4 regions of the Thermovenabulum gondwanense genome follow, and region 4 is predicted to be linked to each of the others. Evidence: riboswitches for the same ligand, from Rfam matches in the RefSeq annotation. Region 4 holds a riboswitch; each other region holds the start of a gene.
The links. A riboswitch is a leader RNA that binds a small molecule or an ion and turns the genes downstream of it on or off. The one in region 4 is predicted to bind cobalamin.
Positions count from the first base shown of each region.

Region 1: it holds a riboswitch for cobalamin, as region 4 does, so the genes downstream of both, ATZ99_RS04225 (cobyrinic acid a,c-diamide synthase CobB) here and ATZ99_RS08010 (ECF transporter S component) in region 4, are expected to answer to the same signal.
Region 2: it holds a riboswitch for cobalamin, as region 4 does, so the genes downstream of both, cobT (nicotinate-nucleotide--dimethylbenzimidazole phosphoribosyltransferase) here and ATZ99_RS08010 (ECF transporter S component) in region 4, are expected to answer to the same signal.
Region 3: it holds a riboswitch for cobalamin, as region 4 does, so the genes downstream of both, ATZ99_RS08480 (ABC transporter substrate-binding protein) here and ATZ99_RS08010 (ECF transporter S component) in region 4, are expected to answer to the same signal.

Region 1 covers NZ_LOHZ01000023.1:144,813-149,917, reverse strand. The annotation lists gene ATZ99_RS04235 (PAS domain S-box protein) at 1-568, opposite strand, end outside; gene mgtE (magnesium transporter) at 952-2,265, shown strand; cobalamin riboswitch at 2,338-2,505, shown strand; gene ATZ99_RS04225 (cobyrinic acid a,c-diamide synthase CobB) at 2,629-3,933, shown strand; gene ATZ99_RS04220 (sirohydrochlorin chelatase) at 3,935-4,315, shown strand; gene ATZ99_RS04215 (precorrin-8X methylmutase) at 4,305-4,937, shown strand; gene cbiD (cobalt-precorrin-5B (C(1))-methyltransferase CbiD) at 4,928-5,105, shown strand, end outside.
Region 2 covers NZ_LOHZ01000023.1:150,543-155,647, forward strand. The annotation lists gene ATZ99_RS04235 (PAS domain S-box protein) at 1-892, shown strand, start outside; gene cobT (nicotinate-nucleotide--dimethylbenzimidazole phosphoribosyltransferase) at 894-1,946, opposite strand; cobalamin riboswitch at 2,034-2,210, opposite strand; tRNA gene ATZ99_RS04245 (tRNA-Leu) at 2,430-2,517, opposite strand; partial or broken gene ATZ99_RS04250 (hypothetical protein) at 2,800-3,054, opposite strand; gene ATZ99_RS12290 (transposase) at 3,261-3,539, opposite strand; gene ATZ99_RS11820 (hypothetical protein) at 3,660-3,797, shown strand; partial or broken gene ATZ99_RS12375 (IS3 family transposase) at 3,863-5,075, opposite strand.
Region 3 covers NZ_LOHZ01000036.1:28,313-33,417, reverse strand. The annotation lists gene ATZ99_RS08490 (bh protein) at 1-58, shown strand, start outside; gene ptsP (phosphoenolpyruvate--protein phosphotransferase) at 72-1,805, shown strand; cobalamin riboswitch at 1,824-2,001, shown strand; gene ATZ99_RS08480 (ABC transporter substrate-binding protein) at 2,152-3,123, shown strand; gene ATZ99_RS08475 (FecCD family ABC transporter permease) at 3,139-4,170, shown strand; gene cobU (bifunctional adenosylcobinamide kinase/adenosylcobinamide-phosphate guanylyltransferase) at 4,190-4,744, shown strand; gene cobS (adenosylcobinamide-GDP ribazoletransferase) at 4,756-5,105, shown strand, end outside.
Region 4 covers NZ_LOHZ01000035.1:18,234-23,338, reverse strand. The annotation lists gene fabZ (3-hydroxyacyl-ACP dehydratase FabZ) at 1-63, shown strand, start outside; gene ATZ99_RS08020 (hypothetical protein) at 122-1,006, shown strand; gene ATZ99_RS08015 (hypothetical protein) at 1,015-1,761, opposite strand; gene ATZ99_RS08010 (ECF transporter S component) at 1,751-2,242, opposite strand; cobalamin riboswitch at 2,337-2,513, opposite strand; gene ATZ99_RS08005 (Spy/CpxP family protein refolding chaperone) at 2,618-3,088, opposite strand; gene ATZ99_RS08000 (GTP-binding protein) at 3,400-4,689, shown strand; gene ATZ99_RS07995 (M20/M25/M40 family metallo-hydrolase) at 4,873-5,105, shown strand, end outside.

The DNA of each region.
Region 1 (5,105 bases), on a different contig from region 4:
CTATATCGCGAGGAGAAAGATTTTTTATTTCTTCTTCGGAATACCCTAAGTTTTCCCGGGCATTTTTATTTGCGGTTATAAATTTATTGTTCTGTAAATCCGTGATTAAAAGCTCATTGGGAGAATTTTCAAAAATATGTTTAAACATACTGGCAAGGTTATTGACACTGTATAGCTTCAATGCCATTTCAATAGCGGAAATAATTGCCTCATTGCTTACCTTTTTTTCTAAGTAACCATATGCCGTTGTTTCCTTTATTCTATTTATTACTTCCGGGGAAGTTTTGGCGGTCAAAAATATTATGGGAATATCCTTTTTTTGAAGGATCTTTTTTGCTACTTCAATTCCGTCCATTTCGTCTCCAAGTTCTATATCCATCAAAATCAGGTCGGGTGAAAAGGTATAAAAAGCCATATCGATGGCTTCAAAAGAATTGGACGCGGTCCGGACCTCATACCCATTTGCTGTAAGAAGATCCGACATCATTACCCTTAAAAGACGGCTGTCATCCACGACAAGTATTTTTATCCTTTCAGAATCTAAAGTTCTATTCTCAGATATTCCCATTTGTGTGCCCCCTCAAAAAATGATAAAAATTTGGCTTTTTATCAGTATTATACCATTTAGGGTTTTATGTGTTATAAGGTATTTATCAAGTTTATGAAATTTTTTATTGTCTGCTGGGCAGGTTTTAAAAATATGGATTTTTTGACTTTAAGAAGTTTAAAATTTTTTACGGAAAAGATATAATTAAAATTAGAATGTATAGTCAAAAAGGGGGTGGTCTGGTGGATCCCTTACCTCAATCGTATTGTTTTGTTTTCTTAGTAAATACACAAAATAAAAAGGGGGGAAACTCGCCGGAACCACTCCCTGCCGATGTTGTCCCCCCTAAATTTTAGGGGGTGTTATTTTTGGACATCGAAAGAAACAAGGATAATTTTAGGGAGATGTTTAGAAAAAAGGACTTTATGGCATTAAAAGAAGAAATGTCCGTGCTACCCAGCCAGGATGTGGCTGAAATATTAAACCAAATGGAAGCAAAAGAAAGTTTAATAGCTTTTAGACTACTACCAAAGGATAAAGCAGCGGATGTATTTTCGTATTTATCTGACAAAATAAGAGCCGCTTTTTCCAAAATGATTGAAGAAGATGAATTAAAAAGCCTCATTGAAGATTTATTTTTTGATGATAAAATAGATTTTTTGGAAGAAATGCCGGCTAATGTGGTTAAGAAAATACTTAAGGGAACACCGGAAAGCGAACGGAGGTTGATTAATCAGTTTCTGCAGTATCCAGAGCATTCAGCTGGAAGTATTATGACGATTGAATTCGTAGATTTAAAAGCCGATATGACGGTGGAAGAAGCCCTTTCTCATATACGCTATACGGCACCAAAGAAAGAGACCATTTATACATGCTACGTTATAGATAATCAAAGGCACCTTTTAGGAACTGTCTCTTTAAAAGACCTTGTAGTAGCTGAACCGAACCAAAAAATAGATGATCTTATGGACAAACATATAATTGCGGTTAAAACGGATGATGATCGGGAATACGTGGCTTCACTTTTTAAGAAATACGACTTATTGAGCATGCCTGTAGTGGATCGGGAAAACCGACTGGTGGGGATAATCACAATTGATGACGTTGTGGATGTTTTAGAACAAGAAAATACAGAAGATATTCAGAGGATGGGAGGAATAAGACCAAGCGAGGAATCTTATTTTAATCAGAGCCCTTTTACCATGGCCAAAAATCGATTACTATGGTTGTTTGCTCTTATGGTTTCTGCTACCTTTACCGGGCGTATTATACAACGGTATGAAGAACTTTTGCAAACTATGGTAATACTTGCCGCATTTATTCCAATGCTTATGGATACCGGAGGGAATGCTGGCTCTCAATCATCCACAATGGTTATTAGAGGTCTGGCTCTGGGCGAAATAAAATCACGAGATGCTTTAAAAGTTATGTGGAAGGAACTTGTCGTAAGTATTATTGTGGGTATATCTCTTGCAGGTTTAAATTTTTTAAGGCTAATCGCTATCGAAAAAGTAAATTATGCAATAGCTTTTGTGGTAAGTACTACTTTGATTGTCGTGGTTGTACTGGCAAAAGTGGTAGGCGGACTGCTCCCACTTCTTGCTAAAATGGTTAAAATCGATCCTGCAATAATGGCAAGTCCCCTGATTACTACAATTGTAGATGCCATGGCGCTTATTTCTTATTTTAAAATTGCCGGGATATTCTTGAAAATTTAAGGTTTTTCTATTACATTCGCTATTGAAAAATTAATGATTTGTATTATAATAAAAATAAAGTAAATTCAAACTGAATACGGTGAACTCAGGGGTGCTTTGAGCTTAAAAGGGAAAGCGGTGAAAATCCGCTGCAGCCCCCGCTACTGTATACGGAGACGAATCCAGTCCCACTGGGAAACCGGGAAGGGTGGAGGAGGATGACCCGTGAGCCAGGAGACCTGCCTCTGGGTAGATGCCGGTCCTTCGGTGGGAAGGGAAAGGCAAAAAGACGAACTTTAAACTGCAAAAAGCCTACCCTTTGGGTAGGTTTTTTTAATACTCTCCGCCGAAGGTGGAGGGTAATTTTTTTTGATGAGGTGCGTTATGAAGGGAATCGTAATCTCAGCTCCTTCCAGCGGAAACGGAAAAACTTTGTTTACAATGGGGCTATTAAAAGTATTAAAAGATATGAATTTTTCGGTATTCCCGTGCAAGGTGGGACCGGATTACATCGATACAGGGTTTCTGGGGAGGGCCGCGGGGGTAACCGCGCAGAATCTTGATCCTTTTCTTCAGGGGAAGGATTATAAAAAACTGTTAGAAAAAAATAACGACTTTTGTGTAATTGAAGGGGTTATGGGCTTTTTCGACGGTATTTCCAATACCTTTATAAATTCCACCTTTCATATAGCGAGGGAATTCGGTCTTAATTCGGTGCTCGTATACACCCCGAAGGGGGAAATGTTTTCGGCGGCGGTGAAGATCAAGGGGATGGTGGACTTCAGTAGAGGGGTAATAAAAGGGGTGGTGCTAAACAGGGTTTCCCTTACCGCCTATAAGCTGTTAAAAGAGGCCATCGAGAAATACGCGGGTGTAAAGGTGCTGGGCTACATCGAGGAGGATAAAGGGCTTGCGGTAAATTCCCGGCATCTCGGGCTCATTCAGAATACGGAGATAGAGGGATTTAACGAAATCCTGGATAGGATGGCCTATCGCATAAAAGAAAGCGTGGATGTAAAAGAGCTGCTTGGGCTTTTTGAAGAAATGGACCTACCCGGAGAAGGATTTAGCTTACCCTTGAAAACCAACCGCAAAGCCGCTGTGGCATTTGATAAAGCCTTTTCCTTTTATTACAGGGAAAATATTAATATTTTATCGAACCTTTTCGACGTTACTTTTTTTTCCCCGATGAAGGATAAACGCCTTCCCGATTGCGATTTCCTTTATATAGGCGGGGGATATCCCGAGGTCTTTAAGGAGGAGCTTTCGGAAAACCGCTCCATGCTTCGTTCCATAAGGGAATTTGCCGAAGGGGGCGGGTATATATTCGCCGAGTGCGGAGGGCTTATGTACCTCACCCGAAAAATTGACGGGTTTGAGATGACAGGGGTATTCGACGGAGAAAGCCGTATGACAGATAGGCTGCAGAACTTCGGATACGGTAAGGCAAGGGTTTTGGAAGACTGCCTCATAGGACCGAAAGGCTTTCAATTTAACGTCCATGAATTTCACAAGTCCGTTTCGAACATCAACAAAAAAAGCTGCCTCCTGATAAAAAGGGTAAGGGATGAAGGGGAAAACCCGTGCGGTTATCAGTACAAAAACACCTTCGGCATGTATCCCCACGTGAGCTTCCTCGGCAGCTTTAAAATCCTCGAAAGTATATTGAATAAAATGGGGAGGGGTTGAAATGGAAGCGATTTTGCTGATAAGTCACGGAAGCAGGGAAGACTCTACGGTAATGACGGTGGAAAGGGTGGCGAGAGAGCTGGAAAAAGCCTTGGGGAAAAGGGTGGTTCCTGCTTTTATGGAGTTCAACGAACCCGGCGTGGAAAAAGCCCTGGAACTATTATACCAGCAGGGGTATAAGAAAGTTACGGTGCTTCCCTATTTCCTCTTTTCGGGAATTCATATGAAAAAAGACGTACCAAAAATAATAAATTCCTTTGTAAGGGATAAAGGGGCCGTGAAGGTAAATATGGTTTCACCCATAGGTTACCACCCACTATTAATAGAAATCTTAAAGGACAGGTTAAACGAAGGAAGGGAAGAAAAGGGCGATGTTCATTAAGGACCCCGAATTGATAGAAAAAAAGAGCTTTGAAATTATAAAATCGGGGCTTTTAAAAAGTCACGGGGATGGAGAACTTCAAATAATCCTCAGGGCCATACACGCCACAGGGGATTTCGATTACGAAAACCTGCTGGTTTTCAAAAATAACCCCGTGGAGGCGGCGCGCGGGGCATTTGATAAAGGCTGCAGGGTATTTGCGGATACCCGAATGGCTTATTCGGGAATAAACAAAAGGTTTTTGGATGAAATGGGTGGGAAAATCTTTTGCTTCATAGATGAGGAAGAAACCAGGGTTATCGCCGAGAAAAAAAGGATTACCCGATCCATGGCATCCGTAGAAAGGGCTCTCATGGAGGGAGCGGATGTTTTCGTCATAGGCAACGCCCCCACCGCTCTTTTTTACCTTTGTTCCCTAATCGAAAGGGAAAGGGTGCTTCCCTCGCTGGTGATAGGGGTGCCGGTGGGTTTCGTTGGAGCCCGCGAGTCAAAGGAGTATTTGAGGACCATGAATGTGGCGTCCATATCCACCCGGGGAAGTAAGGGTGGCAGCAACGTGGCGGCCGCCATTTTCAACGCGTTGATGTATTCGTACCGACCGGAGGTGAAAAGGTGGAGGTAATAAGATACGGGAAAAAGATGAGATGCGGCTATACCACGGGAAGCTGCGCTGCCGCTGCCGCAAAAGCCGCTGTGATAAGGCTTCTGGGCGGGGAATGCCGCGAGGTGCGGGTGAGGACGCCCTCCGGTGAGGTGCTTTTGATTAAAATTTCAGAATGCCGCGTGGAAG
Region 2 (5,105 bases), on a different contig from region 4:
GTATTTTGAATTGGCTGAACATGCCCCCGTAGGTATTTTAAGATGCGACAAAGACGGGAATATAATTTACGTCAATAAAAAAGTATTGGAAATTTTGGGGTCACCTTCAGAAGAGGAAACCAGAAAAATAAATTTGCTTACTTTCCCCCACCTTGTGGGATACGGATTCTCGACAAAACTAAAAGAATGCTTAGAAAATAATAAAACTATAATTTTTGAAGTATTTTATAAATCCATATGGGGGAAGGATTTCTGGGCAAGGGTTCATATAAAACCCCATATTGAGAGCAATAAAGTTACAGGGGCCCTGATTATTCTTGATGATATAACCGATAGAAAAATTCTTGAGGAAAAAATTAGAAGACAGGCAATTAGACTTCGCAGATTATCCTATACGGATGATTTGACAGGAGCTTTTAACCGGAGATTTCTTTTAAAGAAACTGGAAGAAGAGATTGAAAGGGTTAAACGTTATGGGGGAAATTTTTCTATTATTTTGCTCGATATTGATAATTTTAAAAAGATCAATGACCGTTGCGGCCACAATACGGGTGACTTAGCCTTAAAATATGTAGTAAAAACTATAAAAGAAAGAATCAGGAAGGCTGATACTTTAGCGCGCTGGGGTGGTGAGGAATTTATCATCTTTCTCCCCAGCACGCCGGTAGAAAAAGCCACTATTTTAGCAGAAACATTGAGGGAGAATATATCCAGAATCACTCTCCCCTGCCCCGAAAAAGTCACCGCAAGCTTTGGGGTTGCAGGTTTTTTGGAGGGCGATACAATCGATAGTTTGATAAAAAGAGCGGATGACCTGATGTACAGGGCAAAAGAAAAAGGGAAAAATTGCGTTGCATGTCAAAAGGATGTGGATCACATAAACAATATGTAAATTATAACTCTTTTGATACTCCCGCTTCCTCAAAGGTTGCCATTTCTTTAATTATTTTTAAAGCGGCATCTACCAGGTTCATTGCCAGTACGGCCCCGGTGCCTTCTCCGAGGCGCATATTCATATGGAGCATGGGTTCAAGCCCTAAAAGTTTCAGCATAACTTTATGCCCGGGTTCCTGCGAAACGTGAGATGGGATCATAAAGTATACCGTTTTAGGCTCGATTTTTGATGCTATCAACGCCCCTGCGGTAGAAATAAACCCATCTATAATAACAGGAACCCTTCTGGAAGCCGCCCCAATAATACAACCCGCAATAGCGCCAATCTCTAAACCGCCCACCTTTGACAATACGTCAACCGGATCACCGGGGTCGGGCTTGTTTACTTTTATAGCTTTTTTCACCGCATTTATTTTCTTTAATAACCTTTCATCATCTACTCCGGTTCCCCTTCCCACCAAATTTTCGATCGGTTCATCGGCATATACCGCCAAAATAGCACTGCTCGGCGTTGTATTTCCTATTCCCATATCGCCCGTTGCAATAAGCTCGGCTCCCTTATCTATCACTTCCCAGGCGGTTTCAATACCCACCTCAATTGCCTTTATGGCTTCTTCCCTGCTCATGGCCGGCCCTTTTGTCATATTGTCGGTGCCCTTTTTTACTTTTTTTACTAATAAAGCAGGATGGTTAATATCCGCAGCTGTCCCTACATCCACGCATACTATTTTCGCCCCTTCGTGACGGGAAAGCACATTTATTGCCGCACCACCGGAGAGGAAATTTAAAATCATCTGCGGTGTTACTTCCTGGGGAAAAGCGCTTACTCCTTCTTCCACTACACCATGATCCCCGGCCATTACTACCACAACCTTGTTATTTATCCGGGGAAATACATCTTTTTTTATACCCGCCACCTTTACCGCCAGTTCTTCCAAGACTCCCAGACTGCCCCTGGGTTTTGTCAGGCTGTCAAGCCTTTCCTGAGCCCTTTTCATTGACACCTCATCCAGCACGCCAATACCTTCCATGGCTTTTTTTAAAATCTCCATAAAAAGTCCCTCCTTTAAATTTTTATAAAATAAAAAGTCCCCAAGCTGCGTGTAAATACACAACTCAGGGACTTTACCATCATCCCGAGGATTCAAGCTCTTCAGGCAGGTCTCCTGGCTTCGGTTCACCTTCCCTTACGCCTTCCCGGTTTCCCAGTGGCAAATTTGTAAAGGAAATCCCCGTTACAGTGGCGGGACCGCCCGGGATTTTCACCCGATTCCCTATTCTCCCCTTTTTTGGGGCACCTGAAAGCTAAAAATATTCACTTAATTATATTATAAAATACTTTACAAAATAATCAATTTCTTATTTATCATAATAATAAAGAATACCTGATTATATCTTACATAAAAATGATTATATATCTCAACTCTTTTTGCATGATATTGTAAATTAAGAAATAATTTTTTTCTTTTCCATTATACAACCCCTGTGTAAAAAAATAAACTTCCCCCTTTGGAGAAGTTTATATCTAAATAAAATGGTGCCGAAGGCGGGAGTCGAACCCGCACGGGTTTTGGGCCCACTGGATTTTGAGTCCAGCGCGTCTGCCAATTCCACCACTTCGGCACATCCTGATGCAATAAATATAATACCACAAGATTTTTTATTATTCAATAGTAAATTATGCAGAGCTTTTTGCTTTGTAGCATTTTTTTAATTTTTATCACTTATTTATTGCAATATTTTCCCTCTATTGAAATAACAAAAAGAATTTTTTGAAGCCAAAATGCAACCTGTTTTTTATTTCCATATTTTTCTAACCAAAAAAAGACAATACTAAACTAAACCACTTTTTTGTGGCTTCTTTGATATTCTTTTTATTGCTTTTTATAGTCATAATTGCTTATTTTATGCGGCATCCGGCTCCTTTTTTCTTTGAACCGGCTTTATCAGGCTACGCATTTCTTCTGCTTGTTTTTCTTTTATCCTTCCTAAGGCCATCGCAAGCATTATACATAGGGCTATACCGCATTTTATTTCCATTTTCTTTTTCCCTCTGATGTAGTGTTTCTCAAATCCAAAAGATTCATCTAATCTGCTGTTTACTCTTTCCACCGCTGTCCTTTTTTTGTAATACCTTCCCCATTTGTAGCTTGAACGGTCTTGCTGGCCCCTTAAGAGAATTGGACTAAAACGCACAAAATGATAAAATTTCTCTAGGTGCTTGCAAAACTATGCTCACAGTAAAAAAATAAAAAAGTCCTTATACCTGGCTGGACTCAAATTTAACAAATTATGGAATATATTTTGTTCTAGTTTAAAAGCTCGATTGAAAAGGCAAAAAACACCCCCTAAGCTTGATTGCAACTTTAAGCAACAAGCCACCGAAGTGACCTTACCTTGTCATGTTTTTTCGCTCTTAATGCGACTAAAGTCACCACATTCTGAGCAATTGCAGCTAAAACAAGCTCACAATAAGCACTTCGAAAATCAATCACAGTAAGACGACCGAGCATTAATGGAAGTTTTAATCTAGAAATTGACTGTTCCACAGCAATACGTTGCGAATAAATTTTTTCCCACAACTTTGAATTTCTCGGAATAGGGGTATTTCTACGGTAGTTGTCCTCGGAATAAGTGTATACCATTCGGCACTTTTGGAATTAGTGCAGGGATCGGGGCAAGTGCAGATGTAACCTCTTTTTCCTCGTTTAGTCAAAGGACATACCCATTTAATCCGATTTCTGGACTTACAAAATCCATCGTATTTGAACTTTAAACCGGGATTTTTAGGACACAAAGGGACACCTTCTGAATCTGAATCAGGTTTGAGTGCTATCGAAGCCAGCATCGGCGGTGAAATATTCATAACGAGAAATATCATGATGAAGGTGGAAACGGCTTAACCCCTTAATTTTGGACAATTTGACTTTAAAAAGTTCATTTTTTATATAAAATCTTTAAATTTGTATTAAACTCTTACTTCTACAGGATCTATCAAATTCAATAGAGTCTTTAGATAAAATTCATTTGGGCTAAGATAATTTATACCGGAATGTATTCTGACTTCATTATAAAATTTAATAAATTCCGACACGGCCTTATAGCCTTCTACGTATGTTTCAAATTCATTACATGCTAAGCATTCATGCTCAAGAATATTATTAAAAGATTCTATATGAGCATTTTTATTGGGTGTTTTGAAAGGTATTCTTTCATGTTCTATTTTCAAGTTGTTGCAGGTTTCTTCAAATAGGCTGCTAATAAACTGAGGTCCATTATCAGAACGTAAAATGAGTGTTTTTTCTTCATTATCGTATATTGCCCTTTTAAATAATGCACTTTTTAATGTAATAGCAATATCTAAAGCACTGCAGGAAAGGCCAATATGGCAATCAACTATAGAACTGTCATATACATCTATTATCGGTGCAATAAAAAAGAATCTATCTTCACCGGCAATATAACCATATTTAACATCTATCTCCCATAATTGGTTGGGAGCAGTAATTACACGATTTCGCGCTATTTTCCTTGGATGTTTTATTTTCTTTTGCCTTTGAGGACGTAATATATCTAATTCTTTACAAAGACGGTATACTTTCTTCTTGTTTATATAAAGGTTGTATTTTTTCCTCAGACAAACTGTTAGTTTTATATAACCGTAAAATTCTCCTTCACTTTCAATTAATTCACATAGCCATTCTTTTATTTGTTCATCGCATATACGTTTTCCTTCTTTATTAAAAGAGTAACCGGGGTAAGGTCTACCACCTTTATTGTTTTTGATTTCTTTTTTATAGGATTTATTGTAGTAATATGTTGAACGGCTAATCCTTAATATTTTTAAAACTAAATTTGCTTTATATCCGGCATTTATCCATGTGGGCGGGTTTTTTTAAAAGATCACGTAGAATAGCTATTTCTAAATCTTTTTCTCCTAATAATTTTTTAAGGCTTTCATTTTCTTTTTCGAGGTTTTTAATATTTGTAGGCTCGTAATTTATTAATTGGTTTTTATTTATCCCAGCAGGCTCATTATTTCGTTTATATTCTCTGACCCATCTTGCAACTATACTGGAAGAAATATTATGCTTTCTTCCAACGATAGAGCAATTACCGGTTTCTAAAGCTTCTTTAATAATTTTTTGTTTAAATTCTGGTTCATATTTTTTACCTGGCATCTATTTAACCCCCTTGAATTTTAGTTTATC
Region 3 (5,105 bases), on a different contig from region 4:
TACCAAACCTTATCGAATTGTAAAAGAGGTGGAAGATATTTTAAAAAAAGAAGAATAGTTGGGGGGAGAATATGTATAAAGGTATTGCAGCTTCACCGGGTATAGCTATTGGGAAAGCTTTTATTTATAAGAACATTGAAGTGAAAGTTGAACAAAGATGGGTTAATGAGGATGAAGTTGAGGCAGAACTTCTAAAACTAAATAAATCCATAAATTTATCCAAAGAACAACTGCAACGGATAAAAGAAAATGCTCTGGAAAAATTAGGAGAAGATAAGGCCAGAATCTTTGAAGCTCATTTAATGGTTTTAGAGGACCCGGTTCTATTTTCAGAGATTGAGGAAAAAATAAAAAACGAAAAATTATGCGCTGAATTTGCAGTTAAAACGGTAATTGACGGATATATAGATATTTTTTCTTCTATGGAAGATGAATACATGAGAGAGAGGGCAGCGGATATTAGGGATGTAGGGGAAAGGATAATTAAAAATATTTTAGGCATCCCAATAAAAAGCTTATCGGAGTTAAATGATACGGTGATTGTTCTGGCAAAGGACTTAACCCCTTCCGATACCGCTCAGCTGGACAAAAATAAAGTGTTAGCCTTTGCTACCGATATGGGTGGCAGAACTTCTCATACCGCCATTATGGCAAGATCGCTGGAAATTCCTGCTGTAGTTGGGTTGCAGGAAGTCAGTGAAAAAGTAAAGGACGGAGAACTGGTTATTGTGGATGGTATAAACGGAATCTTAATAGTTAATCCCGATAGCGACACATTGAAAAACTACATGGACAAAAAAGATGAGTATTTAAAAATTAAAGAAGAAATGAAGGAACTTCTTTTTTTAAGTGCTGAAACTGTAGATAAAAAAAGAAGGGTAGAGTTATCGGCGAATATAGGTACTCCCAAAGATGTTAAGGGTGCCTTGGAAAATGGAGCGGAGGGTATTGGACTGTATAGAACAGAGTTTTTATATATGGATAGGGAGGACATGCCCTCGGAAGAAGAACAATATAAAGCTTATAAAGAAGTAGTTGAGGCAATGCAGGGTAAGCCGGTAATAATAAGGACCCTCGATATAGGAGGAGACAAAAAACTACCCTACCTTGAAATGCCCGAAGAATTAAACCCTTTTTTAGGGTTCAGAGCTATCAGACTGTGTTTGGATAGAAAAGATTTATTTAAAGTGCAATTAAGGGCGATTTTGCGAGCCAGTGCTCATGGCAAGATAAGGATTATGTACCCAATGATTTCCGGGATAGACGAGATAAGAAAAGCTAACCGGGTATTAGAAGAAGCCATGGAAGAACTGAAAAAAGAAGGAGTAGCCTTTGATGAAAATATAGAAGTAGGCATAATGGTAGAAATTCCTTCTGCCGCAGTGTGTGCGGATATTCTTGCCAAGGAAGTGGACTTTTTCAGTATTGGGACCAATGACCTTATTCAGTATACATTGGCAGTAGATCGAATGAACGAAAAAATCGCCTATCTTTATGAACCCTTTCATCCTGCAATAATAAGGCTTATAAAGAATGTAATTGATGCCTCGCACAGAGAAGGAAAATGGACGGGAATGTGCGGGGAAATGGCAGGAGAACCCCTGGCAGTACCGCTTCTTTTAGGTTTAGGGCTTGACGAATTTTCTATGAGCGCTACTGCAATACCTTTTGCAAAAAAGATAATAAGGTCCTTCGAATACGATGAAGCAAAAGAACTGGCGGAAAAAGTACTTTTAATGGAAAGTGCGGAGGATATCAGGTTACTAATAAAAGAAACTTGTAATAAAAAGGGAATTAACTTATAATAGTTCTTAGAATAAAATGAATAAAGTAAAGCTTCAGGTGCGGATTGCTTAATAGGGAATCAGGTGAAAGTCCTGAGCGGTCCCGCCACTGTAACCGGTGATGTACTGCAGTTTGCCACTGGGGAGTTATACCCCTGGGAAGGCGCAGGAAAGATGAACCGGGAGCCAGGAGACCTGCCTGAAGTTTTGTACTGAACCTTCGGAAGAAAGGGGGAGTACAGGTATTAATGGAGAAAAACCCAACTTTTCCTTCCCGAAAGGTTGGGTTTTTTAGTTACATAAAAAGTAATTTCTCAGGCTTGAATAAAAAATAAATTAAAAACATGCAATAAGAGGAGGAAGAACCGTGAAAAACAAAATTATTGTCAAAAATCTCTTAACAATTTTGTTAATAGCTGCCATTATTGTAGTTGGTTTGTCTGGCTGCAGCAAAAACAGCAAAAATAATGATTCGCAAAATTCAAATTCTAATAATGGACTTTTCCCTGTAACGTTAAAAGACAGCCTTGGCAGGGAGGTTAAGATTGAAAAGGAACCCTTAAGAATAATTTCTTTATCCCCCAGCAATACGGAAATATTATTTGCCCTGGGTTTAGGCGATAGGGTTGTAGGTGTTACAAACTATTGTGATTATCCCGGAGAAGCTAAAAGCAAAGAAAAAATAGGAGATTTTTCAAATCCTAATATAGAAAAAATAATATCGCTAAATCCGGATCTTGTACTTGCCACAACCATGCATGAAAAGCCAGTAAAAAGATTGGAAGAATTGAAAATACCGGTTATAGTGCTGGAACCAAAAAATATTGAAGAAATGCTTGATAGTTTGATTCTCGTAGGGAAGGCCACCGGAAGAGAAAAGGATGCCACTGAACTTGTAAATTCTCTGAAAAAGAGAATAGATGCCGTAAAAGAGAAAGTTTCATCTATACCTGAGGATAAAAAACCTACTGTATTTTATGAATTATGGCCTTCACCCATTACCACTGTCGGGCCGGGGACTTTTGTAGATGACCTTATAACCAAAGCGGGTGGGAAAAATATTGCAGGCGATTCGGATAAGCCTTATCCCGTTTATGGACAGGAAGTAATAATAGCTAAAAATCCTGATATTATAATATTTTCTCATCACGGTACTAACGGTGTAAATGAACAGACAAAAGAAGACATTCTTAAAAGACCCGGTTGGAGCAATATCAATGCAGTAAAAAATGACAAGGTATTTTACGTGGATGAAAATATTATTCAAAGACCCACACCGAGACTGGTGGATGGGTTGGAACAATTTTCAAAAATTATACATCCAGAGATTTTTAAATAATTACCGGAGGGGAAGATGTTCCGTAAAATTACGAAAAGGTATATCTATTTTCTATTAATATTATTAATTTTCCTGGGAAGCGTAATATCCATAAGTATAGGTGCCTTTTATATACCGGCAAAAAAGATACCCCTGATCCTGTTATCCTTATTTACTAAAAGAGAATATGACTTAACTTTTGCGGAAAAAGTTATAATTCTTAATTTCAGGCTTCCCAGGATAATACTTTCTTTTATTGTGGGGGCTGAACTTTCCTGTGCAGGAGTAATTTATCAGGGAATGTTCAGGAATCCTTTAACCGATCCTTACGTTATTGGGGCGTCGTCGGGAGCATCCTTAGGAGCTTCGGTAGCTATATTGTATTTTCAAGGTATGAATTTTATTGGAATGAACGCGACCCCTTTTTTTTCTTTTCTTGGCGCTCTTTTTGCAGTATTTCTCGTATGGTCTATAGCACGAATTGGTGGGAAAACCCTTTCATTTTCAATTTTGCTTTCGGGAATAGCTGTTAGCAGTTTTCTTTCAGCTATTGTGTCGTTTCTCATGTACGCTTCAGGAGAAAAATTAAAAAACATTTATTTCTGGCATCTGGGCAGCTTTTCTTATCAGGGATGGAAGGAAGTGATTATTAACCTTCCTTATGGAATAACAGGATTTTTAGCGGGTTTATTTATTTTAAGAGGACTGAACGTCTTGCAACTGGGCGAAGAAACTGCTTTTTTCACCGGGGTGGACGTGGAATTATTAAAAAAACTATGTTTGATTTCAGCTTCTCTACTTACCGCTTCTGCAGTTGCTTTTTGTGGTATAATTGGGTTTGTGGGTCTCATTATACCCCATATTTCAAGACTAATAATAGGCCCAGACCATAGAAATCTATACGTTTTTTCTGCTTTATTTGGTGGACTTTACCTTATGGTGATGGATACCCTTGCAAGAGTGATTATAGCCCCATCTGAAATGCCCGTAGGTATAATCACAGCTTTAGTGGGTGGGCCTTTCTTTCTATATCTATTGATAAAAAATAGGAAAATAGATTTTTCATAAGTTTCGGGAGGATTAAAAGATGATAATTTTTATCACCGGAGGGGCAAGAAGCGGGAAAAGCTCTTTTGCGGAAAAATTGGCAAGAGAAACTGACGGCAGGGTAATTTATATTGCTACCGCTGAAGCAAAGGATGAAGAAATGGAGAAAAGAATAGAGAATCATAAAAAAAGAAGACCCGAAAACTGGATAACCATTGAAGAACCACTTTACGTTTCTAAGGTGTTGGAAAAAATCAAAAAAGAAAATTATATTGACGATGTAAAATTCGTACTATTAGACTGTATTGCCCTTTATACTTCAAACTGGATTTTAAAGGATTTTTCTGAAAATATATTTTTACAGGAAAGAATCCGGGGAGAATTTTTGAAAGAATTAGAAGAAATGCTTAAAAACGCGAGAAAGTTGAATGCCAAGTTTATTATAGTCTCAAATGAAGTAGGTTTAGGGATTGTTCCCGAATACCCATTAGCAAGATTTTACAGAGACCTTCTGGGTGAAGCCAATCAAAGAATTGCTGAAGCTTCGGAAGAAGTTTATTTTATGGTTTCGGGTATTCCTTTAAAGATTAAATAGAGGTGGTATCTTTGTCTTTATATGCAGCTCTTTTGTTTTTAACCCGATTTCCTCAATTTTTAAAAAAGCCAATCACCGAAAAAGATTTACAGCGATCGGTGTGTTTTTTCCCTTTAATCGGTGCATTTATTGGAGTTATTTTATATATAATTTTTTTTGCATTAAAAGGCTTACTGGAAGAATCTTTCCTTTGTGCGTTAATTTTAACTGCAGAAACCGTCATTACGGGCGGTATCCATCTGGATGGGCTTGCGGATACTTCTGATGGTATATTCAGTGGAAAGGAAAGGGACAAAAAGCTGGAAATAATGAAAGATAGCCGAATCGGTGCTTTTGGGGTAATTGCAATAGTTTTAGATTT
Region 4 (5,105 bases):
GCGGTAGCCTATGTGGCGGATGAAATAGCTGCTGAAGGCGAGCTTACCTTTGCAGTAACATAAATAAAATTATAACTTTTGAGGGAAAATACTCTTAAGGTTAAAATGAGAGGTGTCCCGTATGCAAAAAAATACCTCGAAAACCTTAAGGGTATTTTTTTACCTTTTAATTTTATTAATGGCACTTTTGATGATAACGAGCGGCTGTTCTAAGGGGAAGAGCGAGTCGAGTACAAACCCTGAATCTGAAAAAAGTAAAAAAACGGAAAACCTGTTGAGAAAGATGGAGGAAGATATAAATTCCCTTATTGAAGAATTGGAAAAGGAATATTTTAAAGAGGTAATTCCCGAAGAAAAAAATAAGGTGGAAAAGACAGGGCAGGCCAAGCAGGAGCAAAGTAAAGAACAACAAAAAGGAGGAGAAAAATCGGACCAGGGAAAGTCGAAAGAAGGTTCTTCCGGCGGGCAGGAACAGAAACAGGAACCTGAATGGATAAAAAGTGAAAGTAAGGTAGAAGGAATTCACGGTTTATGGGACAATTTCCGGGGTGAAGCAGCCCTTCAGGGCTATGGAGAAGATGAACTAAATGCATTCAATGAAAAATTAAATCAGTTAACGATGATGTTTACCAGGAAAGATTTATACGGAGCCATTTCTACCTCTAATGATTTATTCGGAACTTTACTGGGATATTACAAAGATCCGAAAGAAAAGGCGGCGGGACCGGCCAAAAAAACGTTGTTTTATATAAGGTCTGCCACCTATAAAGGTCTTAAGGGCAATTATGAGGAATCTCAAAAGGACCTGCTGGAAGCGGTAAAATCCTGGGAGTATGCAAAGGCCATTGTGGAGGACCCGGTATTGAACAAGAAAACCGAATTTGCCGTAAAAGACCTCATTGAAGCCCTCAAGGCAAAAGATCCGAACCTGGTAAAAATAAAGTTTACCATAGCTCAAAATAATTTAAAAAAGGCTATTGAAATGGTGGAGAAGGGTAAAAGTTAAGTTAAGGATTACTCTATTTCACCTATGAGGTAAAGGGGCACTTCCAACTCGGATTTTAGCGTGTCCTTAGAAAAAATTATAGCACAGGTGGAAGGCCCGGCAGACTTTTTTATATCAATTGGCAATGGATTAAAAAACTTATATTTAAGGGAATTACAAATAGAGAAATTTTCTAACTCTCCCAGAACCCCCTTTGAACCAACCGGGATTATTTCTTTTACATTTTTTGATTCTTTAAGTTTTAACAGTGCTTTTAAATCAAAAATTGCCGGGTCATTTAAATTGACCTCTTTGCCCACCTTTGGTATACCGGCAATGTATATTTTATCGCCCTTTTGAACCTTTCCCAGAAGAAGGTTATCATCTTTGCAAAGACCTATGCATGTAACACCCAAACCGGTTTGTACGGTTTTAATATTTTTTTCCGTGCTGATGGTAAAGGAAATACCCTGTAATCCAATTTCCCTTAGTTCGTCCATAATACCATTGAGAATAAGGTCCCCTGTGGGATGGGGCTCCGCGCAAATGGTGATGCTTAATGAGATGGGGCGAGCATTAATTGAGATAATCTCCATTAAAGAAACCCTGGAAGTAAATCTTCCAAGTATGTAAGGGGATACCTTTACAGCATCCATCTCTTTTTCCCCAATTCCCCCCGCGGAATCGCAGGCTATGACAAGAAGTGTGCGGTCCTGCAGTTTTATTAAAGTAACGTCTCTATAGGTGTTTATCAGGCTAAAAAGATCAGAAGACACTTTTATCACCCGACAGCTTTTTTAATCCTCTGAACACTAAATCGGCAAGAATGATATTTATAAATGATGCAAAAAGCAGTGGGAATACCATGGCTAAAAAGAAAGGAATCCCGAATCCTTTAAGGGGGATAAAACTGGCAGGCGCGATAATTCCGTTTAACAATATGCCCGCTGCATCTCCGATTAAACTGTTTTTCTTATATACCTTTCCAAATATACAGGCAAAAATACCCATTTCTACTCCTATCAAAAGGTGTAACGGAAAGGTAAGGGGGAAACCAGAAAGAAGGCTTGTAAATATATGCCCCAAAAACGCACAGAAGGCTCCGCTAACGGGGCCGATAACCAGAGCTGCTAAAAACCCGGGCATGGAATCTAAGGCTACGGTGCCCGTTGGGCTTAACATTTTTATATTTGCCCCCAAGTAGCTTAATGAAATAAATAAGGCCATGTAAATTACTTTTTTGACATTACCTGACATAGAAAGCACCTCCGTTATAAGTTTTAATAAAATTTTATCTCAAAAATAAAAAGTCCACAGTCTAATTTATTAGACCGTGGACTTTGCCATCATCCACCGGTATTGCTTTAAGGCAGGTCTCCTGGCTCGGGTTCATTTTTCCTTACGCCTTCCCGGTTTTTCCAGTGGCTCTTGTAAGGAACATCCCCCTTACAGTGGCGGGTCCGCGCCGGAATCTCACCGGACTTCCCTATTCTCCCCACAAAGGGGCACCTTAAAGCTATGCTATTTTAATTTTTAAAAAATATTTTTTCATAAAAATTATATTAAAATAAAACTCAAAAGTCAATTAAAAGAGAAAATAAAAAAAGCCCCGAAGGGCATATAAATTAAAGGTTAATACAAGGGACAAAAACCGCGGCCGAAACCTTTAACTCCAAAACCTCTTCCTGCCTTTCCTCTAATTCCCCCGGGTAGGCCTTGCTGGTTTTGAAGCTTTGAAAGCTGTTCTGTAGTTAAAACTCCTTTTATTTTTTCAAATTCTTCCTGTTTTAAAGAAAGCATTTTATCCTTGAGCTCTTTAATTTTTGATATTTTATCGTCAATTAATTTCTGATCCGGGTTATTTTGCAGGTAAAGATTTCTGAGCTCAAAATTCAATTTAGCTAAATCGTTTCTAAGGGTAAGCATTTTGTCAAAGTATTGAGTTCTAATATCCGTTATTTTTTTAATCTGTTCATCGGTGAGATTCAGGTCCTTAAAAGCCTGGCCTTTTCCCAAACCATATCCGGGGAATGCATATGCTAAGGAAGCAGCGCTCAGGATGAAAACCAACAGAATCCCCATTACAAGCAGTTTTTTCTTCAAGTGAATCCCTCCTTTTTTGTTTGTCATTATTAGTATAGACCTAATTTATGATGATTTTGTGATGAAAATAAAAACAAATTATAAAAATTTTTTTAAAAAAAGTAATCAAATGTTTTCCTATTCCGACTACTGCAAAAATATTTTGCGCAATATAAAAAATTTTGCAGGAGATTTAATATTTTTTTAAAAAATTAAATCATAAAATACGGGTTTGTAATGCAAATTAATACTGGCATGGAAATTGCTAACAATATTCCTGCGTTAAAATAATTCAAGAGGGAGGGGTTTTATTGAAAAAACGGGTTTTAATAATGGGAGCAGCGGGAAGGGACTTTCACGTTTTCAACACCTATTTCAGGAACAATGAACAATATGAAGTGGTGGCATTTACCGCAACTCAAATACCGAATATTGAAGGGAGGAAGTATCCTTCTGATCTGGCGGGAGATTTATACAGGGATGGAATTCCCATATATCCTGAAGAACAGTTAGAAAGACTTATTAAAAATTTTAATATCCATGAAGTGATTTTTGCCTACAGCGATGTATCCCATGAGGAAGTTATGCATAAGGCCTCAAGGGCTTTAAGCGCAGGAGCGGATTTCAAGCTTCTTGGGCCTAAAAGCACCATGCTTGAGTCTGTAAAACCGGTAGTTTCCGTTTGTGCTGTAAGAACGGGGGTGGGGAAGAGTCAAACAACCAGGAAGGTTTGCAAAGTTTTAAAGGATATGGGTAAAAAAGTTGTGGCTATAAGACATCCCATGCCCTACGGGGATTTATCCAAACAGATTTGCCAGAGATTTGCCTCCTATGAGGACCTGGATTTCCATAAATGTACCATTGAAGAAAGAGAGGAATACGAGCCCCACATCGATATGGGCATAGTGGTTTACGCTGGAGTGGATTACGAAGTGATTTTAAGAGAGGCGGAAAAGGAAGCGGATATTATTGTCTGGGATGGCGGCAACAACGATTTTCCCTTTTACAGGTCGGATCTTCACATCGTATTGGTGGATCCTCACCGGCCGGGACATGAAATGAAATACCATCCCGGCGAAACCAACTTGAGGATGGCCGATGTTCTGGTAATAAATAAAATAGATACCGCTTCGCCGGAGGGAATAGACGCGGTAAGAAAGAGCATAGAAGCGGTAAATCCCAAGGCAATGGTGGTGGAGGCTGCTTCGCCCATTTTTGTGGAAGATCCGGAAAAGATTAAAGGTAAAAGGGTGCTGGTAATTGAAGATGGTCCCACCCTGACCCACGGGGAAATGACTTACGGGGCGGGATATGTTGCCGCCAAAAAATACGGCGCTTCCGAGATAGTAGACCCCAGAAAATACTCCGTAGGAAGCATAAAAGACACCTACGAAAAATACAAGCACCTTTCCTTAATTCTTCCCGCTATGGGCTACGGTGAGGAGCAAATGAGGGAACTGCAAGAAACGATAAATAATTGCGATTGTGATACCGTTATTATCGGAACTCCTATAGACCTTACAAGAATAATAAAAATAAATAAACCTGCCGTGAGGGTAAAGTATAGATTGCAGGAGATAGGAGAACCCACATTGGAACAGATTTTAAAAAGATTTGAATAAAGTATAAGTAAAACTTTGTGCTGTTGGTATTTGCCAGCAGCTTTCCTTTTAATTCGGGCTTATTTTTTAACTTTTTTCTTTAATTAATAGTGAAATTAAAGTATATTAAAAATGGAAAAAAGATTTTCTAAAAAAAAACTATGGTTATTACTGGATTATTTAAATAGAAAGGCGGTTTAGAAAATGAGGGAGTATCTTATAAACCTGGTAAAAAAACTTACAGCCCAGAGCAGTATAGTGGGCACGGAGGGCGAACTGGAAATAGCTAAAATTATTTACCAGGAGCTGAAAGGTTTTGATTACTTTAAAAAAAATCCCCAGAATTTAAGAATATGTGATGTGAGAAATGATGCACTTAGAAGGAAAAATGTAATTGCTGTGGTAAGGGGTGAAAAAGAAAAGACCAGCGATACGGT